One region of the Pseudomonas sp. UM16 genome, then DNA from elsewhere that is predicted to be linked to it. Evidence: riboswitches for the same ligand, from Rfam matches in the RefSeq annotation. Region 1 holds a riboswitch; the other holds the start of a gene.

Evidence for each region. Region 1 has a riboswitch for cobalamin ahead of ACQRAX_RS18660 (CbtB domain-containing protein). Riboswitches for the same ligand answer to the same signal wherever they lie in the genome.
Region 2: linked by a shared signal. The riboswitch ahead of cobO (cob(I)yrinic acid a,c-diamide adenosyltransferase) and the one ahead of ACQRAX_RS18660 (CbtB domain-containing protein) in region 1 are both predicted to bind cobalamin.

Annotation. Positions count from the first base shown of each region.
Region 1 is NZ_JBNPJT010000015.1:69,279-85,059, forward strand. Features, by position in the region: gene ACQRAX_RS18620 (hypothetical protein) at 1-470, shown strand, start outside; gene ACQRAX_RS18625 (hypothetical protein) at 517-1,797, shown strand; gene ACQRAX_RS18630 (sigma-54 dependent transcriptional regulator) at 1,855-3,177, opposite strand; gene ACQRAX_RS18635 (hypothetical protein) at 3,491-3,757, shown strand; gene ACQRAX_RS18640 (vWA domain-containing protein) at 3,889-4,503, opposite strand; gene ACQRAX_RS18645 (ATP-binding protein) at 4,551-5,555, opposite strand; gene cobN (cobaltochelatase subunit CobN) at 5,557-9,318, opposite strand; gene cobW (cobalamin biosynthesis protein CobW) at 9,322-10,392, opposite strand; cobalamin riboswitch at 10,488-10,683, opposite strand; cobalamin riboswitch at 10,746-10,962, shown strand; gene ACQRAX_RS18660 (CbtB domain-containing protein) at 11,061-11,246, shown strand; gene ACQRAX_RS18665 (CbtA family protein) at 11,257-11,949, shown strand; gene ACQRAX_RS18670 (cobalamin biosynthesis protein) at 11,955-12,356, shown strand; gene cobM (precorrin-4 C(11)-methyltransferase) at 12,384-13,139, shown strand; gene ACQRAX_RS18680 (DUF1272 domain-containing protein) at 13,142-13,390, shown strand; gene ACQRAX_RS18685 (CsgG/HfaB family protein) at 13,463-14,305, opposite strand; gene ACQRAX_RS18690 (curli assembly protein CsgF) at 14,332-14,751, opposite strand; gene csgE (curli production assembly/transport protein CsgE) at 14,748-15,131, opposite strand; gene ACQRAX_RS18700 (type II secretion system protein) at 15,140-15,670, opposite strand; gene ACQRAX_RS18705 (type II secretion system protein) at 15,645-15,781, opposite strand, start outside.
Region 2 is NZ_JBNPJT010000021.1:16,314-32,094, reverse strand. Features, by position in the region: gene ACQRAX_RS21880 (DUF3108 domain-containing protein) at 22-732, opposite strand; gene purN (phosphoribosylglycinamide formyltransferase) at 741-1,394, opposite strand; gene purM (phosphoribosylformylglycinamidine cyclo-ligase) at 1,394-2,452, opposite strand; gene ACQRAX_RS21865 (DUF2066 domain-containing protein) at 2,798-3,847, shown strand; gene ACQRAX_RS21860 (AI-2E family transporter) at 3,873-4,946, shown strand; gene hda (DnaA regulatory inactivator Hda) at 5,104-5,808, shown strand; gene ACQRAX_RS21850 (C40 family peptidase) at 5,924-6,556, shown strand; gene ACQRAX_RS21845 (C40 family peptidase) at 6,689-7,219, shown strand; gene ACQRAX_RS21840 (O-methyltransferase) at 7,236-7,883, shown strand; gene ACQRAX_RS21835 (PQQ-dependent sugar dehydrogenase) at 7,907-9,223, opposite strand; gene ACQRAX_RS21830 (hypothetical protein) at 9,293-9,871, opposite strand; cobalamin riboswitch at 10,020-10,245, shown strand; gene cobO (cob(I)yrinic acid a,c-diamide adenosyltransferase) at 10,411-11,022, shown strand; gene ACQRAX_RS21820 (cobyrinate a,c-diamide synthase) at 11,019-12,314, shown strand; gene bluB (5,6-dimethylbenzimidazole synthase) at 12,311-12,958, shown strand; gene cbiB (adenosylcobinamide-phosphate synthase CbiB) at 12,958-13,866, shown strand; gene cobD (threonine-phosphate decarboxylase CobD) at 13,859-14,851, shown strand; gene ACQRAX_RS21800 (cobyric acid synthase) at 14,848-15,781, shown strand, end outside.

The DNA of each region.
Region 1 (15,781 bases):
GGCGTTCGCAAGGCGCCGGCACCGGCACCGGTACCGTTACCGGCGGCAGAGGCCTGAACAGCACCGAAGGTGTCACCCAAGTCGTGCGTGCGGCTGGCGACAACAACACCGCCTACAACAACGTTGATATCAATGTCAGCAAAGCCAACCAAGCGCCAGTGACGCAACAGCAAGGCAAGCCGCTGGCCGCTGGCACAACCATGCTTGGCGCAAACGGCGCCGGCTCGCTGAGCGTCTCCTCCAGCGGTAAGGGTGTGCAACTGAACATCATCGCCAACAACAACCAGGGCAGTACCGTTCAGCGTCTGGCCCAAGGTGGGCTGATGCAGAACACGACGCTGCTTGGCGGTGGCAACCAGGTCAGAAACTTCACCTCCCTCAACGTCGTGCTGCGTGAAAACGTGCCGACCGCAGGCTCGCTGAACGGCAACCTGGACCAGCTCAAAGGTCTTCGCACTCTCGGATTCTGATCTACGCTCAGTCTCATCAAATGCAGTTAGAAGGGACGGCTAACCCATGCACCGATTGGTAATGTTCAGAGCTATCGTTGTTTTGAGTAGCCTGGCCCCGTCGACATTGCTATACGCAGCAACGGACCCCCAGGTCGAAGCACTAAAACAAGAACTCATGGAGTTGAAACAGCGTTACGAAGCCCAGCAGAACGCGCTGATGGTGCTTGAACAGCGCGTTCGCCAGGTCGAAGAAGCACCAACGACACCGGCCCCCAAACGTTTAACCAAGTCGCCCGCCGAAACGGTCAAGGGTGGCCAGTCTGTAGCCGCCGGTGCACCGGGCACCACGGGCAGCTCATACGGGCAATCGCTCAAAGAGGATTCGGAACCGGCGCAAAGCGTCTCCAACCTGTATGACGAGGCCAGCGGCTTCTTCGGTGGCGGCAAGTTCAGCGTCGAAACCGGCCTGACCTACACGCACTACGACACCCGCGCCTTGGTCCTCAACGGGTTCCTGGCGCTGGACTCGATCTTCCTCGGCAACATCAACCTCGACCGCATCAAGGCCGATAACTGGACTTTGGACCTGACCGCCCGCTACAACCTGGCGCAACGTTGGCAGTTCGATATCAACGTTCCGGTGGTCTACCGTGAATCGACCTATTCTTCTGGTGGCGCAGGGGGTGCCGGGCCTGTTTCATCCGACGCAACGGTCACCCGCGATCCGACCATCGGCGATGTTAACGTCGGGGTCGCCTACAAGTTCCTCGATGAGTCAGAGAACCTGCCCGACGCAGTGTTCACGCTGCGCGTCAAGGCACCAACCGGTGATGATCCTTACGGCATCAAACTGGTCAACGACCCCACCAACGACAACCTGTCAGTACCTGAATCTCTGCCCACCGGCAACGGTATCTGGGCGATCACCCCGGGTATCTCGCTGGTCAAAACCTATGACCCGGCCGTGCTCTTCGGCAGCTTGTCCTATACCTACAACATGGAAGATTCGTTCAGCGATATCAGCCCCACGATCAACACCAAAGTCCCGGGTGACGTGAAACTTGGCGACTCCTGGCAGATCGGTGCCGGTATCGCCTTTGCCTTGAACGAGAAGATGAGCATGTCATTTTCGTTCTCCGACCAGTTTGCCACCAAGAGCAAGATCAAGCCCGATGGTGGCGACTGGCAGGATGTTCCCAGCAGCGACTACAACGCAGCCAACTTCAACATCGGCATGACCCTGGCTGCAACCGACAACCTGACCATCGTGCCAAACCTGTCCATTGGCCTGACCGACGACTCGCCAGACTTTTCCTTCAGCCTGAAATTCCCCTACTACTTCTGACCCTGACGCCCCTGAAAAAGCCCGCTTCAGCGGGCTTTTTCAGGACGGGACCAGCGCTCAGCGAATCTGATGTTTATGCAGCAACCGGTAAAAGGTAGGCCGGGAAACCCCGAGTACCTTGGCGGCAATACTCAAGTTGTCGCTGTGCCGGTTGAGCACATCGCACAACGCCTGGCGCTCGGCCCGGTGTTTGTAATCTTCCAGCGTTCCCATAGTCGAAACGAACGCATGCTGACTGAGCAATCCCAGGTCCTGCGCCTCAATCTGTCGACCTTCGGCCAGCACCAGACCACGCCTGACCCGGTTGGCCAGTTCGCGGACATTGCCCGGCCAGTCGTGCTTGCCCATTGCCACCAGGGCGTCTTCGCTAAAACTGCGCGGGCGTCTACCGGTTTCCAGGCTGTAGAAATGGGCAAAGTGATTAGCCAGCAGCGACAGGTCACCATGCCGATCACGCAACGGCGCGGTGATCACCTGCAGGACATTGAGCCGGTAATACAGGTCTTCGCGAAAGCGACCGTGGGCAATGGCGTTTTCCAGGTCAACGTGAGTTGCCGCCAGTACCCGCACGTCGACAGCTATCGGCTGGCTACCGCCAACCCGCTCAATGTGTTTTTCTTGCAGAAAACGCAGCAGGTTGGCCTGAAGCTCTAGGGGCAAGTCACCAATTTCATCAAGAAACAGCGTACCGCTGTTGGCCGCCTCGATGCGCCCGATCTTGCGTTGGTGAGCCCCGGTAAACGCGCCTTTCTCGTGGCCGAACAGTTCGGACTGAATCAGGTGCTCAGGGATTGCTCCGCAGTTGATCGGAACAAAGGGCTTGTCATGGCGCTGTGACTGGCGATGCAGGGTACGCGCTACCAGTTCCTTACCGGTGCCGCTCTCCCCTCGAATCAGTACCGGTGACTCAGTGGGTGCCAGTTTACTGAGCAATTTGCGCAGCTCGCGAATCGGCCGGCTGTCGCCAAGCAACTCGTGCTCGGCTTCATCCACATGCACAACCTTGCCGCGCAAGCGCGCCATGCCGAAGGCCCGGCCAATGGTGACCTGGACCCGCGAGATGTCGAACGGCAAGGTATGAAAGTCGAAAAACCATTCGCAGACAAAGTCGCCGACGTTCTGCATACGCAGCTCTTGAGGGCTGAGCACGGCAATCCATTCGGTATTGCTGCGACTGATCAGGTCTTTGACCGCATCCGGGTGTTGCATGTGCGAAGCCTGCAAACGCAGCAGGCCAACATCACAAGGATGCTCCAGCGCCGAGGCCAAGGTGCAGCTGTGGACATCCCAGCCGACATCGCGCAGACCTGGCAATAATCGGTGGCAATCATCGCAAGGATCGACGACGAGCAAGCGGCGGTTGGATGCAGGCTCAAGCATGACCTTTCCTTGGCGCCAATTGTTGGAATTTTAAATAGAAACAGCAAGTTGGCAGGCCCGTTTGTAACAGTAGCAACGATGTGTCAAACGCCCACTACCGTCTGTCCGCAAAGCGTCAAAATAATCGCGTGCCGGGGAATTTTTTTTAACTTTCAACGTCCACGCTGCACTCCCTAGAGCGTTTTTTGGCAAATACACAAAAAAACTTCAACAGGTGTGTGACTCAACCCTGTACTGCGTGCATCAGTACAAGTAACTCACCGCCAACGCGGTTGTTAATTATCTTGTTTGGGCCCACAGAGAGACCGAACCCATGAATGCCCCGCTCCGTGTCAACGAAGCACTGCTGATTGCCGATCACGCCTTCGAACCCTTCCAGTGTGTTGCTTGGGATTCGCCTAACGGTACGGGTGAACTGAGCCTGGCAGTGATCGACCGGACCAGCACCCGCATCGGCAGCAAGCAAGTGCCGAGCAGCACCTACTCCGATCCCATGCAACTGGCTAGCCTGATTGAAGAAATGCGTGCCGAGTTGAAAAAACAGGGTTGCGACCTGCAACCTTGGTCGATGCCAAAGTAAATAGGCCGCTATCTACTTTGTTTATGGCAGCGCATCTTTACGGTGCGCGCCAGACAACTTAATTGTCACAAAAGTTAAACTGCGACACTTCGCCACAGTATCGTTGACCTACTGTTTTGTACGCGCCTTACTTAGCCAACCAGGTTAAAACTTTCAAGCGAACGGTAGTCGGCCTGTAACTGCTGCGCTAATAATTGCGCGCGCCCCAGGCGCACCGGCGAACACTCGATATCGATCAGCAGACTTGGGCAGGGCAACGGTTGCAACGGCGCCCAGCTTTTGAGGCGACCGTCGGTCAGCAACAGACAGCGCTGCTGTTCGTCAGGATGCTGACGTTGCCGTGCCCGCAGCCACTCACGCGCCTGCTCCAGTGCCGCTAGCAACGGCGTTCCTCCCCCTGCACCAAGGTTGTCGAGCCAAGGCTGCAAGGCTGCCGAAGCTTTCAGGCCGTGACGCTGCCAGCGCGGCGCATTGCCGCTGGCGGTGAGCAACGTTAGACGTGCACGCTGGCGATAAGCCTGGTCGAACAAACCTGCCAGCAGTCCCTTGGCCTGGCTCAAGGCCTGATAGCGCCGGGTCGATGCCGACGCGTCGACAATTACCAACCACAGCTCATCAGCGCTGGCCGTGCGCTGCTGCCAACACAGATCCCGACGCTGGCGAGGACGGCCGTTGAGCAGCGTTGCCGGCCACGCCACCGAGCCTTGGCTGGCCTGGCGGCTACCACCGCGTTGACCGTGCTTGATCGCCCCAGGGCGGGGCTTGGCATCCGCCACCTGAAGGCGACGGATGCTCAGGGCTTTTTTGCCCAGTTCGGCACCTCGCGCCGGGCGCCGGTCGCGGTGGCCTGTGGTGGCATTTCGCCCCAGGCACCCTGCCCTTGCTGGTGGCTCTGGCCAAGGCCAGCCTGTGGCTCGGTTTCTGGACGGGGGGTAGATTGCGGCGGCAACTCGCGGCGACGATGGCGCAAGGCAAACTCGGCCACGGTTTCGATGTCCTGCGACTCAATTTGTGGCGCGCCGCGCCAGGCCGCATGAGCGCGGGCGGCGCGCAGCCAGACCAGATCGGCGCGTAAACCATCGACCCCGGCAGCAAAGCAGCGCTCAGTGATCTGCGCCAGCGCCTGATCGTCCAGGGCAATGTGCGTGAGCCGATCACGGGCAGCCTGGCAACGATCACGCAGTTGCGCCTGTACGGGGGCCCACTGAGTACAAAATGCCTCGGGGTCGGCATCAAAATCCAGGCGCCGCCGAATGATCTGGCCACGTGCTTCAGGCGCTGGCTGCCCGTCTAATGCGACGTTCAGGCCAAAGCGATCAAGCAACTGCGGACGCAGTTCACCCTCTTCCGGGTTCATGGTGCCAATTAACACAAAGCGCGCGCTGTGACGGTGGGAAATGCCGTCACGCTCGACCCTGTTGGTGCCGCTGGCCGCGACGTCCAGGAGCAGATCGACCAAGTGATCCGCCAGCAGGTTGACCTCATCGACATACAGCACACCGCCATCAGCCTTGGCCAGCACACCGGGAGAAAACTGTGCCTTGCCCTGGCCCAAGGCTGCCTCCAGGTCGAGAGTGCCGACCAGGCGCTCTTCGCTGGCCCCCAGTGGCAGGGTTACGAACGGCCCTTCGTCGAGTAGATCAGCCAGGCCTCGGGCCAGGGTGCTCTTGGCCATACCGCGCGGGCCTTCAATCAGCACACCGCCGATCTTCGGGTCGATGGCGGTCAGGCACAGGGCCAGTTTCAAGCGATCGGCGCCGACCACGGCAGACAGGGGAAAATGTGCAGGTTCAGTCATTTCAGCTCTCTTCTTCACCGTCCAGCAGTTGCTCTTCGAGGGCTTTGCGGTAGTCCCCCGGTTGCTCCCACAGGCCGCGTTGCTGGGCTTCGAGCAAGCGCTCGGTGATATCGTGCAAGGCTTGCGGGTTGTGCTGGCGGATAAACTCGCGCGTCGCGCCGTCGAGCACGTAGGCTTCGGCCAGCGCCTGGTAATGGTGGTCGTCGATCAAGTGCGTGGTAGCGTCGAAAGCGAACAGATTGTCGACGGTCGCCGCCAACTCAAAGGCACCTTTATAGCCATGACGCTTTACCCCATCGATCCACTTTGGATTGAGCGCACGGGCGCGGATCACCCGATTGAGCTCTTCTTTCAAGGTACGGATGCGCGGACGGTCCGGCTGACTGTGGTCACCGTGATAACTGGCAACCGTGTTGCCGCTGAGGGTTTCCACCGCCGCCAGCATGCCGCCCTGGAACTGGTAATAGTCGTTGGAGTCGAGCACGTCATGCTCGTGGTTATCCTGGTTTTGAAGTACCGCCTGGACCTGCCCCAAGCGTCGGGCAAAATCGGCGCGTGCCGGTGTGCCGTCATCGCCAGCGCCGTAGGCGTAGCCACCATGGTTAAGGTAGACCTCTGCCAGGTCCTTGCGCTCATTCCACAGATGTCCGTCGATGGCGTTTTGCACCCCGGCACCATAGGCCCCTGGCTTGGCACCGAAAATCCGCCAGCCGGCCTGGCGCGCCGCCTGCTCGTTGCTCAGCCCTTGACACTCAAGCGCCTCACGTTCGCTGCGCACCTTGGCGGCGAGCGGATTCAGGTCGTCGGGCTCATCCAGCGCCGCCACTGCCTGCACTGCCGCATCGAACAGCTTGATCAAGTTGCCGAAGGCATCGCGGAAGAACCCCGACACCCGCAGTGTGACATCCACCCGTGGTCGATCCAGCAGGCTCAGCGGCAGGATCTCAAAGTCATCAACCCGCTGACTGCCGCTGGCCCACACCGGCCGCACGCCCAGCAGGGCCATGGCCTGGGCAATGTCATCGCCGCCAGTGCGCATGGTCGCCGTGCCCCATACCGACAGGCCAAGCTGACGCAGGTGGTCTCCGTGTTCCTGCAAGTGGCGTTCAAGGATCAGGTTGGCCGAGGCAAATCCAATGCGCCAGGCTGTGGTAGTCGGCAGATTACGAACATCGACGGTATAAAAATTGCGCCCGGTCGGCAGCACATCCAGACGGCCACGGCTGGGAGCGCCGCTGGGGCCGGCGGGGACGAAGCGCCCTTGCAAGGCTGCCAGCAGCCCCTGCAGTTCGGCCGGGCCACAGGCATCCAATTGCGGCGCGACGGTGTGTTGCAAGGCAGCGAGTACCGCACGCACATCTGCCCATAGCGGTTCATCCGGCACCACGTCGGCACCCGCCAAGCTCTGCTCGATGCACTGCGCCGCGAGCTTTTCCAGGCGTTCTCGGGTGTCACCGGCAGTGCGCCACAAGGCCTGATCCAATGCCTGCAACAGCGCCGGGCGCGGCCCCAGCCAAGGCTGACCAAGGTCGCAATCCAGCGGATCGAAGTCCAAGGCCAGCGCTTTGGCCAGCGCGCGCAGCAAACTGGCATTGGCCCCGCGCCCATCACCACGTTCAACGCGCAACAGCGCTAACAAGGTGTCGATGCGCAGCCGGCCACACGGTGACTCGCCAAACACATGCAAGCCGTCACGGATCTGCGATTCCTTGAGGTCGCACAAGTAGGTATCCAGGCGTGGCAGCCACACCATCGCGTCATCCAGTGCGCCTTCAAGCTGCAGCTCGCGGTCGATATGGTTGTCCCGCAGCAGCGCGAGGATATCCCGCTGCAACTCACCGGCGCGGCGCGGATCGAGCAGCTGCGCCTCGTAGTATTCGTCGGCCAGCGCTTCCAGGTGGCGCAGCGGGCCGTACGTTTCAGCGCGGGTCAATGGCGGCATCAGGTGATCAATGATCACCGCCTGGGTCCGCCGCTTGGCCTGAGCGCCCTCACCCGGGTCATTGACGATGAACGGGTAAATATTGGGCAAAGGGCCAATCAACGCATCCGGCCAGCAACTGCCAGACAGGCCGACGCCTTTACCCGGCAGCCACTCCAGATTGCCGTGTTTGCCGACATGAATCAGTGCGTCGGCGGCAAAGCCATGACGCAGCCAGAAGTAGAACGCCAGATAACCGTGAGGTGGCACCAGGTCGGGATCGTGATACACCGCGCTCTGGTCCACCTGATAGCCACGTGCCGGCTGAATACCGACAAAGGTCAGGCCAAAGCGCAAGCCGGCAACCATCATCCGCCCGTTTCGGCACATCGGATCTTGTTCCGGCTCACCCCAGCGCGCTCGTACAGCCTGTTGATTGGCTTGCGGTAACGCAGCAAACGCTGTCCGATAGTCATCCAAGGCCATGCTCTGCAGGCAGGGACGCTGATCCAGGCTGTCCAGGTCATTGCTGACACCACCGAGCAACGCCTGGATCAACGCGGTGCCGCTTTCGGGCAAGGCGCTCAACGGATAGCCCTGCTGTTGCAAAGCGCGCAGGATGTTCAAAGCGGCGGCTGGCGTGTCCAGGCCGACACCGTTGCCAATGCGCCCGTCACGGGTGGGATAGTTGGCCAGGATCAAGGCCACGCGTTTGTCTTGGTTGGGCAACGCGGCCAGCGCACACCAGCGTCGCGCCAACTCAGCGACAAAGTCCATGCGTTCGGCATGCGGGCGATAACAGACCACATCCGACTGACTGCGCTCGCTGCGCCAGGCCAGGTCCTTGAAGCTGATCGGCCGGGTAATGATGCGCCCATCCAGTTCCGGCAAGACGATGTGCATGGCCAGGTCTCGCGCGCCGAGCCCTTGCTCGCTCGCCTCCCAACCGGGTTGGTTGTCCTGGGCGCAGATCGCCTGCAGCACTGGAATGTCGCGGCGAAACGGACGCAGGTGCGGTTGTTCGGGGCTGGACTGCGCGAAGCCGGTGGTGTTGATGATCAGCGCCGCATCGACCTGATCTAGCCATTGCTCTACCTGATTCAGGCAACTGGCCTCTTTGAGACTGGCCACGGCGATCGGCAATGGATTGAGCCCTGCCAACTGCAAGCGCTCGCAGAAGGTGTCGATAAACGCGGTATTGGCCGCCTGCAGGTGCGAACGGTAGAACAGGATCGGCACCACCGGGTGTTCAACCTGCCAATTCGAGAACCAGTCAGCCAACTCGGCACTGGCTTTTTGCGGGTGGTACACCGTCGTACGCGGCAGTTGTTGCGGCTCGTGCCACGGATAATCGCGTTGCAACCACTGACTGGCCAGGCACTTGAACAGATTCAGGGCGTTAGCCTTGCCGCCCTGACGCAGAAAATGCCAAAGCCGCTCGGCCTGCGCTAGCGACACCGTACTCAGGCCAGTGAGTTCGGGATCGGGGCGATCATCGCCCGGCACCAGGATGACCTGCACGCCACGGGCCGCCAGCTCAAGCAACTGCTCGACACCGTAGCGCCAATAGCCAACGCCACCGTGCAACGACACCAGAATCACCTTGGCATGGCGCAGCACTTGGTCGACATAGAGGTCGACCGAGGCATGATTCTGTACCTGCATCGGGTTGGCCAGACGCAGACTGGGAAAGTCTTCGGGCAACTGCTGGGCGGTTTCGGCCAGCAATGCCAGGTGTGAGTCACCGCTGCAGAGAATGACCAGCTCGGCTGGGGTCTGGCCGAGGTCGGCAATACTGTCGTCCGGTACGAAGCCACCGGGCTGGGTCCGCAGCAGGTGCATGGATCAAGCGCCCAGGGCGGCGCGCAGGCTCGCTTCCAGGTGGGCAGCGTCCAGCTCCTGGCCGATCAGCACCAGGCGTGTGGTGCGCGCTTCATCACTGCGCCAGGCACGGTCAAAGTGTTTGTCGAAGCGGGTGCCCACGCCCTGGATCAGCAGGCGCATCGGTTTGCCAGGAATCGCGGCAAAGCCTTTGACCCGCAGAATGCCATGCTGCACCACCAGTTGGGTCAGGGCGTCGAGCAACAGGCTTTCGTCTGCTTGTGGCAGTTCGATGGAGATCGAATCGAAGGCATCGTGGTCATGATTGTCGTGATCATCTTCACCGTCATGGTGCGAATCGTGGTGCGTGCGCCGCGCATCGATATGCGCTTCCGACTCGGCGCCCAGGCCCAACAGCACCTGCAGGGGCAGACGGCCGCTGCTGGCTTCGATCACTTTCACTGCTGGCGGCAGCTCTTCCTGCACTTCGGCGCGAACCTTGGCCAGCTCAGCAGCGGCGATCAGGTCGGCCTTGTTGAGGATCACCAGATCGGCACTGGCCAGTTGGTCGGCGAACAGCTCGTGCAGTGGCGACTCGTGGTCCAGATTCGGATCGAGTTTTCGCTGTGCATCGACTTGCTCCGGGTAGGCGGCAAAGGTGCCAGCGGCCACCGCCGGGCTGTCGACCACAGTGATCACCGCATCAACGGTGCAGGCGTTGCGAATTTCTGGCCATTGGAAGGCTTGCACCAACGGTTTGGGCAGGGCCAGGCCACTGGTCTCGATAAGGATGTGGTCAAGATCGCCGCGCCGGGCAACCAGTTCACGCATGACCGGGAAGAACTCTTCCTGCACGGTGCAGCACAGACAGCCGTTGGCCAATTCGTAGACCCGGCCGCTGGCCTCTTCCTCGGTGCAGCCGATGCTGCACTGCTTGAGGATCTCGCCGTCGATGCCCAGCTCGCCGAATTCGTTGACGATCACCGCGATACGCCGACCCTGGGCGTTATCGAGCATATGCCGCAGCAGCGTGGTTTTGCCCGAACCGAGGAAGCCGGTAACGATGGTGACGGGGAGTTTGGCCAGTGTTTTCATGTCGATGCCCTTGGCAGGATGGCGGGCATGCGGGACGAGAGCCGCAGGCGTCATTGCCTGGGCGCGTTCGCCACCGGATCACCCCGCCCGGTTTATGTCGGAAACTGTTCGAGGCAGGTCTCCTGGCTTGCACTGCTGCGGCCCAAGGCCGCTGGAACGACGCCTTCCCGCAGGACGCAGTGGCTGTGTCGATCCTATCAATGCTTACAGTTGCGGGGGCAGCCGCGGCTTGAACCGCGTTCCCGTCTTAGCTTCGGCCAGCGCCGAAGAACCTCGAGAACGCAAGGCTACGCAGTGCCTGGTGAGCGGTCAACTGCTGTCACGATTGACGCCCGCCTTAACCCGTGATTTGCTAGCGCCATTCGTTTGGGTGCCCTTTACAGGGTGAAACTGGGAAACCGGTGCGTCATACGCCGCTAATAAAGGTGTATGGCAAGTCCGGTGCTGCCCCCGCAACGGTAAGTGAGAAAAGCGTCAGAACCACTGTGCCCGTAGTCCGGCATGGGAAGGTGGCGCCTTCGGTTGCTCGCCCTCACAAGCCCGGAGACCGGCCCAACACTGATCTGACAAACCCGCGGTGGGCGGGCGCTGTTGCAACCCCTGGGCGTGTTCCGTGCAGGGGTTTCTTGCGCTTGCCTGTTGCCGAACAACACCAAGAGGAAAGCGCCATGCCTATCAGTACCGCCAGTCACTCAGCCGTTACCCCTTCAAGCCTCAGCCAGCGCCTGCTGGTTGCCGTCGGTGCCTCGCTGCTGGGCCTATGCCTGGTGTACTTCGCTGGTTTTTCGCCTATCGAAGCGGTGCACAACGCCGCCCACGACACCCGTCACAGCGCCGCCTTCCCTTGCCACTGAGTAGCGTCCGATGATCAAGCGTATTGCGAGTACCGCAGGCTTTGCCGGACTGCTGGCCGCCCTGCTGCTGACCCTGCTGCAAAGCTTCTGGGTTGCGCCGCTGATTCTTCAGGCGGAAACCTATGAAAGTGCAGCGCCCGCGGTCGAAGCGCCACACGAGCATGCTGCTGGTACCACCGAGCATCATCACGACAGCGAAGCCTGGGCCCCGGAAGACGGTTGGCAACGGGTTCTCTCGACCACCGGCGGTAATCTGGTGGTGGCAGTCGGCTTTGCTCTGATCCTCGCCGCACTCTATACCCTGCGTGCACCGAAGACCGTCATCAGCGGTGCGCTGTGGGGCCTGGGCGGTTTTGCCGTGTTCTGCCTGGCGCCGACCTTGGGCCTGCCACCGGAGCTACCGGGTACTGCCGCTGCCGACCTGGCCCAGCGTCAGGCCTGGTGGGTGGGTACCGCCGCCGCCACAGCGGCCGGGCTGGGGCTGATTGCGTTTGCCCACAACTGGCTGTTCAAAGCGCTGGGCGTTGTGCTGTTGGTGGTGCCGCATGTGATTGGCGCACCGCAACCTGAAGTGCATGAAATGCTTGCGCCAGAGGCCCTGGACGCCGAGTTCAAGGTTGCTTCATTGCTGACCAACGCGGCATTCTGGCTGGCGCTGGGTCTGCTCAGCGCCTGGCTGTTCCGTCGCCCGAGCCAGGCCTGAAGTCCATGCCGTTGTTTGTCGGCCTCGGTTGCCGACGCGGTTGCCCAGGTCAAACCCTGGGCAACCTGTTGGAGCAAGCTCTCAAGGCCCACGACTTGCCGCTCACGGCAGTGGCGGGCCTTGCCAGTATCGATCTCAAGCGCGACGAGCCTGGGCTGCAACACTTGGCGCGGCAGCTCAACGTCCCGTTGCTGTTCTTCAGTGCTGCACAACTGGCCCCCTTTGAACCGCACTTGAGCCATCGTTCAGCCGTTGCCCACCAAAACAGCGGTTGCTACGGCGTCGCCGAAAGCGCCGCCCTGGCGTTGGCCGAACAGTTCACGGGGTCGGCCCACCTGAAAATTACTCGCACGCTGTGTGCCGAGGCTAGCCTGGCGTTGGCCACGGCGGCAGAATCTGGCAGATAATCAGCGCTTTCTTCGCAAGGACTTTGCATGACCGTCTATTTCATCGGCGCCGGCCCTGGCGATCCCGAGTTGATCACCGTCAAAGGTCAGCGCCTGATTCATCGCTGCCCGGTGATCATCTATGCCGGCTCCCTGGTGCCGACTGCGGTGCTTGAGGGCCATCGCGCCGAGACCGTCATCAACAGTGCCGAACTGCATCTGGCGCAGATCATCGAGGCGATCAAGCATGCTCACGACCAGGGCCAGGATGTGGCCCGAGTGCATAGCGGCGACCCGAGCCTGTACGGTGCCATCGGTGAGCAGATCCGTTACCTGCGCGAACTGGGCATTCCCTATGAGATCGTCCCCGGGGTAACCGCCGTGGCCGCCAGCGCCGCCCTGCTCGGCTGCGAACTGACCTTGCCGGACATTGCCCAGACCGTGATCCTCACCCGCTACGGTGACAAGTCACCGATGCCTGATGGCGAGAAATTGGCTGACCTTGCTCGCCATCGCAGCACCCTGGCGATTCACCTGGGGGTCAAACACCTGGAGAAAATCGTCGCAGAACTGCGCCCGAATTATGGCGGTGATTGCCCGATCGCTGTGGTCCATCGAGCAACATGGCCCGATCAGGATTGGGTGCTCGCGACCCTTGATGGTATTGTCGAGCAGGTCCAGGCCAAGGGTTTTCGGCGTACCGCACTGATTCTGGTCGGCCGGGTGTTGGCCAGTGACAGCTTTGCCGAGTCGGCGCTGTACCGCGCCAGCCATGCTCACCTTTATCGTCCCAACGAGATTTGACCATGCTCGAACTGCGCCCGAACTGTGAATGCTGTGGTTGTGACCTGCCCGGCGATAGCCCGGACGCGTTGATCTGCTCGTTTGAGTGCACCTTTTGCAAGGGCTGCAATGAGCGTCTACTCAAGGGCCAGTGCCCTAATTGCGGCGGTGAGCTGGTCAAGCGCCCGACGCGGGCGGCGGCCAAGCTTGCCAAGTACCCGGCGTCGACCCAACGGATCGTCAAGGAACAAGGCTGCTCGACGCCGCAATGAGTAGTAGATACCGTCTTGCCCGTCACCGGGCAAGACGGTATCTACAAGGTGCCAATCAAGTCAGTTGCTCCCTCATGGTGCTTGATACTGACTCAAGTACTTATCCAGAGTCGCATTGTCACCGCTACCATCCCCCGCCACTTGCCACAGGCGCCGTTCGATGCCTTGCGCCAACAGGTGCCCCACCGCTGACTCGATGGCCGACAGCACACACAACTGCGCCGGTTCGTTGGTGGTGTAGCCGACCTCGGCCTCCAGCAGTTTCTTGAACTCGATGAATTTGAATACCCCGGCACTGCGCCCAACCGAGTAAATGGTCTTGCTGGTCATAACGTTGGCCAGCACCTGACCACTGCGCACATCCACCGCCCGCAGGTTGACCGAGACCTGGTCGACCCGATACTCACGGGAGATATCGATGCCCAGGTAGCGTGCCCCTTCGCCGCCACTGCGCACGTTGGTGTCGTAGGCAATGATGCCGCCTTCGAGCATCAGGTTGGCCGCCTGCAGCGGTGGCAGTTCACCTTGAATGTTCACCGGCGTGTCCGGCTTTTTCTGCGATGCGCGGATGATCTTGCGTTCGGTCAGCAGGTTCTGCAGGCCCTCACGTTCAAGCACCACGAACCAGCCGCTGGCCTGCAAGGCATCCATCAGCATGCTGGCCGCCCCTTGGGTGACACTGGTGGAGAACGAACTGGCCGGGGTTGGTTTGTATTGCCCGGTCTGGTCGCGAAATCCGTACACCACCGCCATCAATCGGCCTTTGGGCCGCGGCATGTTGAGCAAGTCATAATAGGTCGAAGCACGCGGAGTCAGGGTCGGGCTTTCAGTGTCCTGCTCGGCGGACATCGGTTCGCGCAGGCTGCAGCCTTGCAAGGCGGCGAGGATCAGCAGTGTGGTCAGAAATCGTTTCATGATTGTCACTCCCCATTGCCCGGCCCTTAAGGGTTCAGGCCGTTCACCAGAACTTCTGAAATTTCACCGGTTGCCCGATCGGTGATCTGGATGGTCAGCGCCCCAGAGTCGTCGAGCACGTTGATGATGAATGCATCTGTCTGCAGGCTGCCGGTGGTGCCGTTATTGATGTTATTGAGCAGTTGTGAGAGCAGCCGCGATTCCAGCTGACTGGTAAAGCGCTCTAGCGCCGAGGTACTGGCGAACGCCGAGGCACGGTCTTTTACATCCGGATCATCATGGTCGTTCTGCGCCTGGGCGTTGTTGAGCAACCAGGTGCCGTTGAGCGGGTTGCCGCCAAAGGCCGGGTTGACCGGGGTGTACACCAGTTCGGTGGCACCGGCCGGGCTGCACAGGGCAGTCAGCAGGACCAGGGAGGCCAGGCGGCAGTTCTTGTTGTTGTTCATAGCTCATCCCTCTCAAGATCAGTGGTGTCCTGCAGCAGCATCTGCAGCTTGCGCTGGATGATCTGCGCCTTGACCAGGTCAGCCGCTTCATAGGCGGCGTCCTTCAGCTCTGTGGTGTTGGGTGGCAGGAAACGCCGGTAGACCACCCGTTGCTCATACTCGACCGTGACCAGGCTGCCCCAGCGCGGGTCGGGTCGTTCGCGTACCACCAGGTTGAAATCCAGGCGGCTGGTGGCACGCAGCCGCTCGGCGAAGCTGTAATAGAAGTCGTGGCCGATGTGCGAGATGGTGTTGTCGACGATAAAGCCCATCATCTCGTCCTCGGCGCCGCCACGGGCAGTGCCGACCAGCAGCACCAGGGCCAGGGCGCAGGTTGCCAGGCGGCGGTTCACTGCCCTGCTCCCTGGGTCAAGCTATTGCGCCCGCTTGCAGCGGATTCAGCAAAATCCTTCTCAGCCACGAACTGCCAGTCTGCGTAATGCTGCAGGCCTTCAAAGTCCGACCATTGAGCGGCAAACCCAGTCTGTTTCATCGGGGTGAGGTCGGAACGGCTGTACACCCCGGTGATGCGCCCGTCGATTGAGCGCAGCAGCCCCCAGTCGTCGCTGCCGGTGATAGGGTCCGGGTACAAACGCCGCAAGTGACGCTTGAGGTTGGGATAGCGTGGGTCTTCCAGCAGTGCTTCCAGGGTCTCTGGGTACTGCGCCAGGCCCGGCGAGTTGCGGTAGTAGCTGCGCAAGGCCTGGGCATACTGGCTGCCAACCCAGAGCAAATCGCGCTCACGCTCGCGCAGGGCCTGGGTCGACCACAGGGTGACGGTGGAACCCAGGGCGATGCCTGTTACGGCAATCAGCAACAGCACCCCCAGGTAGGTGAAGCCCGCCTCGGCGGCGCTACCACTCGGCATATAAGCTGCCATCACGCGCCCTCCCGGTTGAACCGCTCTTGATATCGGCCACGGACCCGGCGACGCCTTCGGGCGGTGCCACCACCTGCCACTGGTCACGGCGCTCGGTGATCGGGTCCAGCG
Region 2 (15,781 bases), on a different contig from region 1:
GTGTAACCAGCAGCCGGGCGATTAGTTGCCCTTGACCGACTTGCCGTCGACCGTACCGTCTTGCAGCACGATCACGTACTCCTTGCCGTCAGTTTCGACCTGACGCAGTTGTACCAGCAGGTAATCCCAATCCTTGGCGAACCACAGCTCGGTGATGCGCTTGCTCTGGCTCGGGTCGCGTACACGCTCGACCTTGATAGCATCGACCTGGCCGGTCTTGGTGGTGACTTTTTCGCTGCCCAGGACGCGGAAGTCATAGGTGTCGATCTCGTCACCATCAACCACCTGGTAGCTCACGCTCTTCTTGCCCGCGGCAACATCGTGCTGCAAGGCCAGTTGATAGGTGGACTTGTCCAGTACACCACGATTGAGGGTCAGGTTGACCGGGTCGCCACGGTCGCTGCCGGTGATTTTCTTGCTGTCCCAGTTAAAGGCCAGGTCGACTTTCTTGGCTTTGCCCAGGCCGCCACGTTCGAAGTGGTAGGTCAATGGCAGCAGCGTGTCCTTGTCCAGGCGCAGGGTGCTTTGCTCGGTCAGGCTGGCGATCATCATCGATGCCTTGAAGTTCAGGCTCCAGATACCGTTGGCGTTCTTTTCCAGGCTGCGCTCGGCGGTGCCACTCATGGGCAGCTGCTTCCAGTCGGCGGTGTAGCTGGCCGAGAAAGGCTTGAGATCCGCTGCCTGAAGCGGCAGTGCGAGCACGGCAAGAGCGAAGAGCAGGGCGCGACGCATAATTTCTCCTAGGGTCGAATCAAGTGGCCGCTGGCCGCCAGAGGCTGGTCATCCAGTAGAGCACCGTGTTCACCCAGGCGCAAACGGCCTTCGGCAAACCAGCGCACTGCCAACGGGTAAATCTGGTGTTCCTGGCTGTGAACCCTTTGTGCCAAACGTTCTGGCGTGTCATCCAACTCTACCGGTATTACTGCCTGTACGACCAGCGGGCCGCCATCGAGTTCCTCGGTGACGAAGTGCACGCTGCAGCCGTGCTCACGGTCACCGGCCTCAAGGGCACGCTGATGGGTGTGCAGGCCCTTGTATTTGGGCAGCAGGGACGGGTGGATATTGAGCAGGCGGCCTTGATAGTGGCGCACGAAGCCGGCACTGAGGATGCGCATGAAGCCCGCCAGTACCACCAGCTGTGGCTGATAGCCGTCGATCAACTCGACCAGTGCCGTGTCGAACGCCTCGCGGCCTTCGAAGGCCTTGTGGTCGAGCACGGCAGTGGCGATGCCTGCATCGCGGGCGCGCTGCAGGCCGTAGGCGTCGGCGCGGTTGGAGATGACCGCGCTGATCCGCACCGGGCTGTCGCCGGTACGGAAGCTGTCGATCAAGGCTTGCAGGTTACTGCCGGTGCCGGACAACAGCACCACAACATTACAAGACTTGCTTGGCATCAGTGCGCCTTGACGTTCTTCAGCTCGACCTGGGCAGCGCCTTCGGCGGCAATGCCGATCTGGCCGATGACCCATGGCTGCTCGCCGGAATCACGCAGGTTGTTCAGGGCGATCTCAACCTGGTCCTGGGCTACGCAGATGACCATGCCGACGCCGCAGTTCAGCACGCGGTGCATTTCGTGTTCGTCAACGTTGCCTTGCTGTTGCAGCCAGTCGAAAACTGCCGGGCGATTCCAGCTGGCGACGTCAACCACCGCCTGAGCACCTTTTGGCAGAACACGCGGGATGTTGTCGAGCAGGCCGCCACCGGTGATGTGGGCCATGGCCTTGACCGCGCCGGTGTCTTTGATCAGCTTGAGCAGCGGCTTGACGTAGATGCGGGTCGGGGCCATCAGCAGTTCGGTCAGTGGCGTGCCGTCGAGCTGGATGTTCTCGATGTCAGCACCGGAAACTTCGATGATCTTGCGGATCAGCGAGTAACCGTTGGAGTGCGGGCCGGAAGACGGCAGGGCGATCAGCGCGTCGCCAGCGGCAACCTTGGAACCGTCGATGATCTCGGCCTTTTCCACCACACCTACACAGAAACCGGCCAGGTCGTAGTCTTCGCCTTCGTACATGCCCGGCATTTCAGCGGTTTCACCGCCGACCAGGGAGCAGCCTGCCAGTTCGCAGCCAGCGCCGATACCGGTGACCACAGTGGCAGCCACGTCGACGTTGAGCTTGCCGGTGGCGTAGTAGTCGAGGAAGAACAGTGGCTCGGCGCCACAGACCACCAGGTCGTTGACGCACATGGCGACCAGGTCCTGGCCGATGCTGTCGTGCTTGTTCAGGTTCAGTGCCAGGCGCAACTTGGTGCCGACGCCGTCAGTACCAGAGACCAGAACCGGTTGTTTGTAGCCGGCCGGGATTTCACAGAGGGCGCCAAAACCGCCCAGGCCGCCCATGACTTCCGGGCGCGCCGTGCGCTTGGCAACGCCTTTGATGCGTTCGACCAATGCTTCACCGGCGTCGATGTCTACACCGGCGTCCTTGTAGCTCAGGGAGGGTTGCTTGCTCATGATCCAGGCCTTTAGGGGGGAGGGATTCAGGGGAATCGACCGTGACCTGCCAGGCAAGGCGGAGGGTAATCCGGCTGCCTGACCGTCGCCGGTCTGCGAAGGCGCGCGATTTTATCAGGGTTGCCCGGTAGCGGCCATCCTCAGGCCGACGGGCAGGGCCCTGAACAGCGAAAAAAATAGCCTTTAACGGTGTCTGACTGGTTGCCGGGGCGCAGGCTGTATAAGGTATAGCAAAGGCGATGAGGTGAAATTGTCCGTGCTGGGCGAATGTTTTGCCAGGTGCTGCGGTCATACCGACATTCTTTGATAAACATCGCTTCTTTATTACCAGGACAGGAATCCTCCATGCGTTTGCGTAATTACCTGGCCGTTGGCTGTCTTGCCGTGTTTGCTCTGTCGGCACAGGCTGAAACTGTCTCAGGCCTTTATCAGGTCCGGGAACCGGTCGATGGCCAAGGCGCCGAAGCCCGCGCCCAGGCCACCGGCAAAGCCCTTGAAACCCTCGTGCTGCGCCTGACCGGCGATCCCAAGGCGGCTCAAAGCCCAGCCTTGGCGGGGCTGCGCAAGGACCCACAACAAATCATCAGTCAGTTCGGCTTCGAGGCCGGGCCGCCCGAGACCGTGCTGGTGGATTTTGATCCGGGCAGCACCGAGCGCACCTTGCGTCAGGCTGGCCTGGCGCTGTGGGGTAACAACCGGCCGTCGATTCTGGGCTGGTGGTTGAACGACAGTGTTGAGGGCTCGAACCTGGTCGGCGACGGCCAAAACAGCGCCGAGCCACTGCGCCGTGCGGCTCAGCACCGTGGCTTGCCGTTGCGTCTGCCGCTGGCCGACCTCAGTGAGCAATTGGTCGCCACTGCAAAAAACCTGGAAGGCGCCGACCCTGCGCCGCTGCGCGAGGCATCCGAGCGTTACGGTGCCGATGCCTTGCTGGCGGTGCATGCCAGCGAAGCGGATGGCAAGTGGCAGGGCACCTGGCACTTGTGGCTGGGCGAGCAACGTGAACAGGGCAAGGTTGAAGGCGCCGATCAGGCCGCGCTGGCCGATGCGGTGATGCTGGCAGTCAGTAGCCGCCTGGCGCCGCGCTTTGTCACCCGCCCAGGCGCCAGCAGTGACATGCAGGTGCAGGTTCAGGGCATGAACCTGGCACGTTATGCCGAGCTTGGCAGGGTGCTGGAACCTTATGGGGCGCGTTTGAACCAGGTGCAAGGCGATACCTTGACCTACCAAGTGACCGGCAACAGCGATCAGTTGCGTGCCCAGTTGGGCCTGGCCAAGCTGCAGGAGTTGCCCGCCGAAGCCCCCGTTGCCCCGCCTGCTGCTGACCCGGCGAACCCGGGGGCGACCCAGGCCGCTGCACCGAAACCTTTCAATGGCCTGCGTTTTCGTTGGTAATCCCTGACCTGGCCTGGAGCCGTTCATGACTGATATGCGTCGCTGGGTGTGGCTCGGCGTAGCGTTACTGTGCGCCGCCTTGCTGTACTGGCTGCACCCGATTCTTTCACCGTTTCTGGTGGGCATTCTTTTGGCCTACCTGGCCGATCCCCTGGTGGATCGCCTGGAGCGTGCCGGGCTGTCCCGGACCTGGGGCGTGGTGCTGGTGTTCACCTTGTTTACCCTGCTGTTTACTGTGCTGCTGCTGGTGTTGGTGCCCATGTTGGCCAAACAACTGGTGCGCCTCTACGAGCTGGCACCGCAGATGCTCGACTGGTTGCAGCATCAAGCCTTGCCTTGGGTACAGACCCGTCTGGGGCTGGCTGATGGCTTCTGGAAGTTCGACAAGATCAAAGCGGCCATCAGTGGTCACATGGGGCAGACCAGCGACATCGTCGGCATCATTCTGTCGCGGGCTACTGCATCGGGGCTGGCGCTGCTTGGCTGGTTGGCCAACCTGGTGCTGATCCCGGTAGTGAGCTTCTACCTGTTGCGCGACTGGGACCTGATGATGGCCAAGATCAGCAGCCTGTTGCCGCGTCAACGCGAGGAGCGGGTGGTGGCGCTGGCGGGAGAGTGCCACGAAGTGCTTGGCGCTTTCGTGCGCGGACAGTTGCTGGTGATGTTGGCGCTGGGGGTTATCTATGCCTCCGGCCTGATGCTGGTCGGCCTTGAGCTGGGGCTGTTGATTGGCTTGCTGGCAGGTTTAGCCGCCATCGTGCCGTACATGGGCTTCATTATTGGCATTGGCGCGGCAATGGTGGCCGGGCTGTTCCAGTTCGGCGGTGATCCTTACCCGCTGATGGCAATTGCCGCGGTGTTCATGGTCGGCCAGGCTCTGGAAGGCATGGTTCTGACGCCCTTGCTGGTCGGTGACCGGATTGGCCTGCACCCGGTGGCGGTGATTTTCGCCATTCTCGCCGGTGGTGAGCTGTTCGGTTTCACTGGGGTTCTCCTGGCACTACCGGTGGCGGCGGTGATCATGGTGCTGTTGCGTCACGTCCACGATCTCTATAAAGAGTCGGGTATGTATGGCGGCGAGATCGATCCGGATCTCTAGCTTAATAGCCAAAGGCCTGCATCGATTCCCAGGTGCCGATGCAAGCCTTTGATTTTACTTGTGGTCCGCGCCGATTGTGCGACCGGCGCCACGGGTATAAACTTTGCAGACTTTTCACAAAAGGCCCCTTGTGGTTCCTCGGGACTGCCCAGCCAGCATGAAACCGATTCAGTTGCCCTTGGGTGTGCGTCTGCGTGATGACGCCACCTTCATCAACTACTACCCGGGTGCCAACGCCGCCGCATTGGGCTACGTCGAGCGACTCTGCGAAGCCGACGCCGGCTGGACCGAAAGCTTGATCTACCTCTGGGGCAAGCAGGGCGTCGGGCGTACCCATTTGCTGCAAGCGGCCTGCCTGCGTTTCGAGCAAATGGGCGAACCTGCTGTCTACCTGCCGCTGGCGCAATTGCTCGATCGCGGTGTCGAACTGCTGGATAACCTGGAACAGTACGAACTGGTGTGCCTGGATGACCTGCATGTAATTGCCGGCAAGCCAGAGTGGGAAGAGGCCATGTTCCACCTGTTCAATCGCCTGCGTGACAGTGGTCGACGCTTGTTGTTGGCAGCTTCCAGTTCGCCGCGCGAACTGCCGATCAAGCTGGCCGACCTTAAGTCGCGCCTGACCCTGGCACTGATCTTCCAGATGCGCGCATTGTCGGACGAAGACAAACTGCGTGCCCTGCAACTGCGTGCCTCGCGCCGCGGCCTGCACCTGACCGACGAAGTCGGGCATTTCATCCTCACCCGTGGCACGCGCAGCATGAGCGCCTTGTTCGACTTGCTCGAGCGCCTCGATCAGGCTTCTTTGCAGGCTCAGCGCAAGCTGACGATCCCGTTTTTGAAAGAAACCTTGGGCTGGTAACGCAGGCGCTAGAGCCTCGGCACATAAAAGTCACATTTTTTTCGATTGAATTTGCAAATCGACCCGATAGAAGGCATAGTTTCCCCCTCTATAAATTCCAGACACGGTCGTGCCCATGCTAAATCGCTTCGCACCCCTCGTGCCCCTCGCACTCGCGACCCTGCTTTTTGGCTGCGCGGCTCATAGCCCTGTTTCGCAGCAGCAGGCTCCGCAACCGGTTACCGCTCAGGTTTCGACCAAATCCTCTCTCGCAGAGACGTTCGAGGAAGAGCTGGCTGCCGAGGAAGAACTGAAGAATTTCGCCAGCAGCAAGCCTTACCAACTGCCAGCCTTGGCCGATAACATTCTCGAACGCGGTATGTCACTGATCGGTACCCGCTACCGTTTCGGTGGTACCTCCGAGAACACCGGCTTTGATTGCAGTGGTTTCATCGGCTACCTGTTCCGTGAAGAGGCGGGCCTTAACCTGCCGCGCTCCACCCGCGAAATGATCAACGTTAAAGCACCGCTGGTTGCACGCAATAACCTCAAGCCAGGTGACTTGCTGTTCTTCAGCACCAACGGCCGCGGTCGCGTCAGCCACGCCGGGATCTACCTGGGTGATGACCAGTTCATCCACTCCAGCAGCCGCCGCAGCGGTGGTGTGCGCATCGACAAGCTCGGTGATCGCTACTGGAGCAAGACCTTTATCGAGGCTAAACGCGCATTGGCCATGGCACCTGCCGCGACCACCCTCTCGCGTAACTGATCATAGCTTTGCGGTATCACGGCGACGTTGCTGAAAAGTGCGTCGCCGTGCGTATTTACAGAAAGCGTCTAATCTAAATTCTCAACTATTTCCGGCCCACCGCCGGACGGCTTCAGACAGGATGTTCTGACCATGGCGATGAAGGCGCGCTTCGCTCTCTTTTCCCTGCTGGCACTGCTCGGTGCCTGCTCCAGCCATGCCCCGACCCCGCCCAAGGTGGTCGAGCCAGCCGTCATGGCGCCGCAAGTGTATTTCTCCCCCGTTGCCGAAGATGTGTTGTTCCGGGCCCTGGGCCTGGTCGGTACGCCGTATCGCTGGGGTGGCAACACACCCGACTCGGGTTTTGATTGCAGTGGCTTGATCGGTTACGTCTATCGTGACGCCGCCGGCGTTGCCTTGCCACGCACCACCCGGGAAATGATCGGTATCCGTGCGCCGAGCATCGACCGTGGTGCTTTGCAGTCGGGCGACCTGGTGTTCTTTGCTACCAGTGGCGGCTCGCAGGTCAGTCATGCCGGTATCTATGTCGGCGAAGGTCGCTTCGTGCATGCCCCGTCCGCAGGCGGCACCGTGCGTCTGGACTACCTGTCCAATAGCTACTGGAACAGAGCCTATCTCAATGCCAAGCGGGTTCTGCCGCCTGCCATGGCACGCAACCCCTGACCTGACGAGGTAGGCGATGACGGCGCAAACGCTCTACCTCGACGATGCTCTCTATCACTACCTGCAGGCGGTGTCTGTTCGCGAGACGCCGTTGCTGGCGCGCTTGCGCACTGAAACTCAGGCCTTGGCGCAGGCACGCTGGCAAGTGGCGCCGGAGCAGGGCCAGTTGTTGGCGCTGCTGGTGCGCTTGATTGGCGCGCAGCGAGTGATCGAAGTCGGCACATTCACCGGTTACAGCGCGTTGTGCATGGCTCAGGCCATGGAGCAGGGGCAATTGTTGTGCTGCGACCTTGAAGGCAGCTACAACGCTATTGCCTGGCGCTACTGGCAGGAGGCGGGAGTGGTGCAACGCATCGACCTGCGCTTGGCTCCGGCTCTGCAAACGCTGGCGACATTGCCAGCAGCGCGTTATGACCTGATCTTTATCGACGCCGACAAGGCCAACTACCCGCGCTACCTGGAAGAGGCTCTGCGCCTGCTGCGCACGGGTGGGCTGGTGGTGTTCGATAACACCCTGTGGAGTGGCCGGGTGCTGCAGGAACAGCCCGACAGTGACGATACCCGAGCGATCCAGGCATTGAACCTAGGGCTCAAGGATGATCCTCGGGTGGACCTGTCGATGCTGCCGATAGGGGATGGCTTGACCCTGTGTCGTAAGCGCTGATACGCCACCTCGCGGCGATAGGTTTACTTGGCTTTACTGACCCGCCAGATTTTGTTGCCGACATCGTCCGTCACCAGCAAACCACCGCGCTGATCATTGATCACCCCGACCGGTCGCCCCATGGCCTGGCCTTCGTCATTGAGAAACCCGGTCAGCAAGTCGATCGGCTTGCCCGCCGGTTTACCCGCTGTACTGAACGGCACAAATATGACTTTGTAGCCGCTGTGTGGCTTGCGGTTCCAGGAACCGTGCTGGCCAATGAATGCACCCTGTTCGAATGGTGGCGGCAGTACCCCGGGCTCAGCAAAGGTCAAGCCCAGCGAGGCGGTATGCGGCCCCACCGCGTAGTCGGGGGCAATAGCCTTGGCGACCAACTGCGGATCCTGCGGGCTGACCCTTTGATCGATGTGCTGGCCATAATAGCTGAAGGGCCAACCGTAAAAACCGCCGTCCTGAACCGAAGTGATGTAGTCCGGTACTAGATCGCTGCCGATCTCGTCGCGCTCATTCACCGCCGTCCACAGTTGTCCGCTATGCGGTTCCCAGGCCATGCCGTTGGGGTTACGCAGGCCCGAGGCAAACAGGCGCTGCTGGCCACTGGCGGGGTCGACTTCCCAGATCGCGGCGCGGCCTTTTTCCTGGTCCATGCCGTTTTCGCCGACATTACTGTTAGAGCCGACGGTGACGTAAAGCTTCTTGCCGTTACGGCTGGCAATGACGTTCTTGGTCCAGTGATGATTCAACGGGCCGCCAGGCAACTCGGCGACCACCGCCGCAGGCGTGGTGATCGAGGTGGCCCCGGGTTCATAGCGAAAGCGCAGCAGGCGGTCGGTATCGGCTACGTAGAAGTCATCGCCGACCAGGGTCATGCCAAACGGTGAATTGAGGTTTTCGATAAAGGTTGTGCGGGTTTCGGCCACACCGTCGTGATCACTGTCGCGCAACAGGCTGATGCGATTAGGACTGGGGACCCCGGCACCAGCACGTTTCATCACCTTGCCCATGACCCAGCCACGAATGCCCTTGCCGTCTTCAGGCTTGGGCGGCGCATTGGTTTCGGCGACCAGCACGTCGCCATTGGGCAGCACATAGAGCCAGCGCGGATGGTCCAGACCTTCGGCGAACACGGCGACCTGCGTGCCAGGCGCCGTGACCGGCGTGCGGCCTTGTGGCCAGCCGACGGCGGGGGCGATGTTGACGGTCGGGATCAGGGTCTTGTTCGGTTCCGGCAGTTGCGGTGACGGGCCAAAGCCATCGCTCACTCCCAGGCGGGCACTTTCGCCGCAGCCACTCAGTCCCGCGCTTACCGCCAGCAACAGTGCAATCGGCGCCTTACCCATGTCGGTATCCCTCGCGAAGTTGGCCTCTATGCTAATAGAGGCAGCTGTGTGCGCGAGGTTCCCTGCGCTTCAGGCCTGTTTGAGCAGCAGGGCAACGCCCGGATGATACTGCCCAGCCTCGTCATGCAGCTTGCGGTAGGCATACGGGAAGTACCAGGCAATCGCGCAAGCGGTATGCTTTTGCAGGTCGTCGACCAGGTCCTGCAGCTCTTCGGGGCTGGCGTGCTGCCCAGCTTTCCAGGGGCTGGCGAATAACGCAGCGACCTTGAGCTGGCTGGGCGCGGCGACCTGGCGTGCGGCAAACACCGTTTCCTGCAGGGCGTTGTGCAGGTCGAGGCGAGCGATCCGCGGCCAGCGCTGGCTGGTTTGCAGGTAGGCGGCTTCTTCGCGGTTGGCGATGTACAGGTCGCAGCGGCCTTCACGTTCCCCTTCGTCGCGTTGCTTCTTGCTCTGGTGATGCTGCAGGGTCACCAGTTCTGCTTGCCAGGCAGCAGCCGAAAGCACGCTGAGGTTGGCTTGGGCGCCATGCCAATAAGCGGCTTCGTTGTCACCCAGGGTCTGGTTGAGGCGGTCGATACAGTCGAACCAGCGCTCCAGGGCCGGGCGCAGAAACTCCAGGCGCGGGTTGTTGATGATCAGTCCTTGCATGCCGTTCTCTCCGTTGTCGTTGTATTCGAGTACAGCCATTTGTGGCTATTTGATATCACTGCTATCAGGCTGGCACAAGATGACAAAAGCGCCATTGATCCAGGCCAGTGCAGCGCCTTTCATTGACGCTCCGGGTGCAACCCTCTAACCTTCGCGACTTGTTTCAGGTGCTCTGTGGGCTGTGGCCTGGCAGGGTGAAACAGGGAAGCCGGTGGGCACGCAAAAGGCGTGCGAGTCCGGCGCTGCCCCCGCAACGGTAGGTGAGTCAAGGCCGCGCATGGCCACTGGGTGATCAACCCCGGGAAGGCGCGCGACCCTGGGTATTCATGGCCCCGCTCACAAGCCCGGAGACCGGCCTGTAACAGCCAACGGCATCACGGAGGGTGATGCGCGGTTCTTTCGGCTTGTGCCGCGGTCCTGCGTGTTTCTCCGTCTGCCTTATCCATTGATCTGTAGCCATCTCTTTACCTCGAAACCTGTGCAGCCCGTGCTGCCAGGTGCGTAGCGAGATTGGCTGACAGGGGTTTGCGGAGACTGCGATGACTGAATCCACCGAGCGTGACGAACGCCACCTGGCCCGTATGCAGCGCAAGAAGGCGATTATCGACGAGCGTATTGCCAACGCCCCGAGCGAATGCGGCTTGCTGCTGGTGCTCAGCGGCAACGGCAAGGGCAAGAGCAGCTCAGCCTTCGGCATGTTGGCCCGGGCCATGGGCCATGGCATGCAGTGCGGCGTGGTGCAGTTCATCAAAGGCCGCAACAGTACCGGTGAAGAGCTGTTCTTCCGACGCTTTCCCGAGCAGGTGCGCTATCACGTGATGGGCGAGGGCTTCACCTGGGAGACCCAGGACCGCCAGCGCGACATCGCCGCCGCTGAAGCAGCCTGGGCGGTGTCACGCCAGTTGCTGCAGGACCCCGCCATTACCTTCGTGGTCCTCGACGAACTGAACATCGCCCTCAAGCACGGCTACCTCGACCTGGACCAAGTGCTCAGCGATCTGCAGGCGCGTCCGCCGATGCAGCATGTGATTGTCACCGGCCGCGGTGCCAAGGATGAAATGATCGAACTGGCCGACACCGTCACCGAGATGGGCATGATCAAACACGCGTTCCAGGCCGGCATCCGCGCCCAGAAGGGCGTGGAACTATGAGTGATACGCGCCACTGTCCGGCGGTACTGATTGCCGCCCCGGCCTCGGGCCAGGGCAAGACCACGGTGACTGCTGCCCTGGCGCGGCTGCACCGTAACCTCGGGCGCAAGGTGCGGGTGTTCAAGTGCGGCCCGGATTTTCTTGACCCGATGATCCTCGAACGGGCCAGTGGTGCACCGGTGTACCAACTCGACCTGTGGATGGTGGGTGAGCAGGAAAGTCGCCGTTTGCTGTGGGAGGCGGCAGCTGACGCCGACCTGATCCTGATTGAAGGGGTCATGGGCCTGTTCGACGGCACACCGTCGAGTGCCGATCTGGCTCGGCATTTCAATGTGCCGGTGCTGGCGGTAATCGACGGCACCGCCATGGCCCAGACCTTCGGCGCCCTGGCCTTGGGCCTGGCACGCTATCAGCCAGACCTGCCGTTCGCCGGGGTATTGGCGAACCGTGTTGGCACCCTGCGCCACGCGCAACTGCTTGAAGGCAGTCTGACTGAAGGCCTGCGTTGGTACGGCGGGCTGTCGCGAGAAACCGGTATTGAACTGCCAAGTCGACACCTGGGCCTGGTTCAGGCCAGTGAACTCAATGACCTGGAGGTTCGTCTGGACGCTGCAGCGGCGGCCCTGGGTGCCAGTTGCGAGTCGTCGTTGCCACCGCCCGTGGCGTTCGCCGCGCCGTGCGCCGAGGTTATCGAGCCCTTACTCAGTGGGGTAACCATTGCGGTGGCGCGGGATGAAGCCTTCGCCTTCACCTATGGCGCCAACCTCGATTTGTTGCGGGCGATGGGCGCGGAACTTAAATTCTTCTCACCGTTGCATGACCGTACCCTGCCGTCGGCGGACAGCCTTTACCTGCCGGGCGGCTATCCGGAACTGCACCACCAGGCGCTGGCCGCCAACACCTCGATGCTCAGTGCCATTCGCGCTCATCAGCAGGCCGGCAAGCCGCTGCTGGCTGAATGTGGCGGCATGCTGTACCTGCTCGAAGCCTTGACCGATGTTGCCGGCGAGCGCGCCGAATTGCTGGGCCTGCTCGAAGGCGAGGCGGTCATGCAAAAGCGTTTGGCAGCCTTGGCCTTGCAAGCTGTGGAACTGCCTGAGGGCACCTTGCGTGGCCACACCTACCATCATTCACTGACCACCACGGCGCTTGAGCCGATTGCCCGGGGCCAGAGTCCCAACGGTGGCCGTGGTGCTGAAGCGGTCTATCGCTGTGGGCGCCTGACCGCGTCCTACGTGCATTTTTATTTTGCCTCCAACCCCCACGCGACTGCGGCGCTGTTGGCCCCATGAGCGACCAGGCTTTCACCGACGCCGAGCGCGCGGCGGTTTACCGGGTCATCGCCGAACGCCGCGACATGCGTCACTTCGTCAAGGGTGAGGTAGCGCCTGAACTGCTGGCGCGCCTGCTGGAGGCGGCGCATCAGGCCCCCAGCGTCGGCCTGATGCAGCCGTGGCGCTTTATCCGCATCAGCGATGGCGATCTGCGTCAGCGCATCCAGGGGCTGGTGGAGGCCGAGCGGGTGCGTACCGCCGAGGCGCTCGATGAGCGCTCTGATGAGTTCATGAAGCTCAAGGTTGAAGGCATCAGCGACTGTGCCGAAGTGCTGGTGGCAGCCTTGATGGATGATCGCGACAAACACATATTCGGTCGTCGCACCTTACCGGAGATGGACCTCGCCTCGTTGTCCTGCGCTATCCAGAACCTCTGGCTGGCAGCACGTGCTGAAGGCCTGGGCATGGGTTGGGTGTCGCTGTTCGAACCGCAGGCGCTGGCCGAACTGCTGGGCATGCCGGCCGGTGCCAAACCGGTGGCGATTCTCTGCCTGGGCCCGGTTCAGGCGTTCTATCCGGCACCGATGCTGGTCCTTGAAGGCTGGACCACGGCGCGACCTTTGCGCGACATGTTGTTCGAAAACCAGTGGGGAGAGTGTTGATGAGTGTGGCGTTGCTGACCGTTGCCGGGGTGGCGTTGGATGCGCTGTGGGGCGAACCCCAGCGCCGCCATCCATTGGTTGCCTTCGGCCGATTTGCCGGACGCCTGGAGCAGCGCTTCAACGCCGCCGGTCGTGGTTGGCGCAGCCATGGCGTAACCGCCTGGTTCCTGGCGGTGATTCCCCTGACCTTGTTGGCCACCTTGTTGTCCTGGCTGCCCTACATCGGTTGGTTGCTGGAAGTGCTGTTCTTGTATTGCGCTTTGGGCCTGCGCAGCCTGGGCGAGCACGTGCGTCCGGTGGCTGAGGCCCTGCGCCGCGCCGACCTGGAACAAGCACGTCGCCGTGTGGGGTATCTGGTCAGTCGTGAAACCCGCGAACTGGACGAAACGGCTGTGGCACGCGCCGCCACCGAGTCGGTATTGGAAAACGGTAGCGATGCGGTGTTTGCCGCGTTGTTCTGGTTTGTCGTCGCCGGTGCGCCGGGCGTGGTGCTCTATCGCTTGAGCAATACCCTGGATGCCATGTGGGGCTACCGCAATGAGCGCTTCGAACGATTTGGTTGGGCGGCGGCGCGCATTGACGACCTGCTCAACTATATTCCTGCCCGTCTGGTGGCGTTGACCTACGCACTGCTCGGCAAGACCCGCCTGGCGCTCAGTTGCTGGCGCCGCCAGGCCCCGCTGTGGGACAGCCCTAACGCGGGGCCGGTGATGGCAGCCGGGGCCGGGGCCTTGGGGGTGGAACTCGGTGGTCCGGCGGTGTATCACGGTGAACTGCACGAGCGCCCGCAATTGGGCGAAGGTCCGGCGGCGGACGCTGACGCAATCGAGCGTGGCTGGCGCCTGGTGTGCCAAGGCGTGTGGTTGTGGTTGCTACTGTTGTGCCTGGGGGCTGAATTCTATGCTTGAGCACGGTGGACGCCTGCAGCGCGCAGTGCGGCAATACGGTATCGCCCGTGAGCAGTGGCTTGACCTGTCCAGTGGCATTGCTCCCTGGTCTTTCGCCGTTCCTGCCATTGCGCTTTGCGCCTGGGCGCGCCTGCCGGAAACCGACGACGGCCTGGAGCAGGCCGCCGCCGCGTATTACCGGGTCAAACAGGTGTTGCCGGTAGCGGGCTCACAGGCTGCGATCCAGGCCTTGCCGCAGCTGCGCGCGCGCGGCACGGTCGGTGTGCTTTCGCCCTGTTATGCCGAGCACGCCGAGGCCTGGCGACGCGCAGGCCATCAAGTCCTCGAGCTGCACGGCGAGCAGGTGGACGAGTTGCTCGACAGCCTGGATGTGCTGGTGGTGGTCAACCCGAACAATCCTACCGGTTGCCTGATTCACCCTGAGCGATTGCTCGCCTGGAATGCCCGTCTGGCCCGGCGCGGGAGCTGGTTGCTGGTCGATGAAGCGTTTATCGACAACACACCGGCGCAAAGCATTGGCGGCCAGACAGAGCGCCCTGGGCTGATCGTGCTGCGCTCGTTTGGCAAGTTCTTCGGTCTGGCCGGTGTGCGCCTGGGGTTTGTTCTGGCTGAGGCAACGCTGTTGCAACGTCTGGCCGAGTTGCTGGGGCCCTGGACCGTCAGCGGCCCAACGCGGATTCTTGGCCAGGCCTGCCTGCTCGACAGTGCCGCGCATCAGCGGCAGATTGCCCGTTGTGCGGTGGCCAGCCAGCAGCTGTCAGCCTTGCTCAGCAACGCCGGCTTTGCCCCCACTGGCGGCTGCGATCTTTTTCAGTACCTGGTCACCGATCAGGCTGAGCAGCTGCACGAATTCATGGCCAGACGCGGCATTCTGCTGCGCCTGTTCAGCCAGCCGGCCAGCCTGCGCTTTGGTCTGCCAGCCACTGAAGCCGACTTTCAGCGCTTGGCGCACGCCTTCAATGACTACCGCAAGGATCTGGCATGAGTACCCTGATGGTGCAAGGCACCACCTCCGATGCAGGCAAGAGCACCCTGGTGACCGCGTTGTGCCGCTGGTTGCTGCGCCAGGGCGTGGCGGTGGTGCCGTTCAAGCCGCAAAACATGGCACTCAACAGTGCGGTGACTGCTGACGGTGGCGAAATCGGCCGCGCTCAGGCCGTTCAGGCCCAGGCCGCAGGACTTGCGCCGCACACCGACATGAATCCGGTGTTGCTCAAGCCCAACAGCGACACCGGTGCCCAGGTGATCGTCCACGGCCGCGCCGTCACCAGCATGAACGCGGTGGCTTATCACGACTACAAAGTCATCGCCATGCAAGCGGTACTCGACTCGCATCAGCGCTTGAGCGCGCAATACCCGGTGGTGATGGTCGAGGGCGCGGGCTCCCCGGCGGAAATCAACCTGCGCGTCGGTGACATCGCCAACATGGGCTTCGCCGAGGCGGTGGACTGCCCGGTGATCCTGATCGCCGATATCAATCGCGGTGGGGTTTTCGCTCACTTGGTCGGCACCCTGGAATTACTCTCGGCCACCGAACAGGCGCGGGTCAAAGGCTTTGTCATCAACCGTTTTCGCGGTGATATTGCCTTGCTTCAACCGGGCCTGGACTGGCTCGAAGCGCGCACCGGCAAACCCGTGTTGGGCGTGCTGCCGTATGTGATGGACCTGCACCTGGAAGCCGAGGACGGTATCGACCAGCGCCAGAGCGACAAGGCCGCACGTGCCCTCAAAGTGATCGTGCCGGTACTGCCGCGCATCAGTAACCACACCGATTTCGACCCGCTGCGCCTGCACCCGCAAGTGGACTTGCAGTTCATCGGCCCAGGCGATGCGATTCCCCCGGCGGACCTGATCATCTTGCCAGGCTCCAAGAGCGTGCGTGGCGATCTGGCGCAATTGCGTGCTCGGGGGTGGG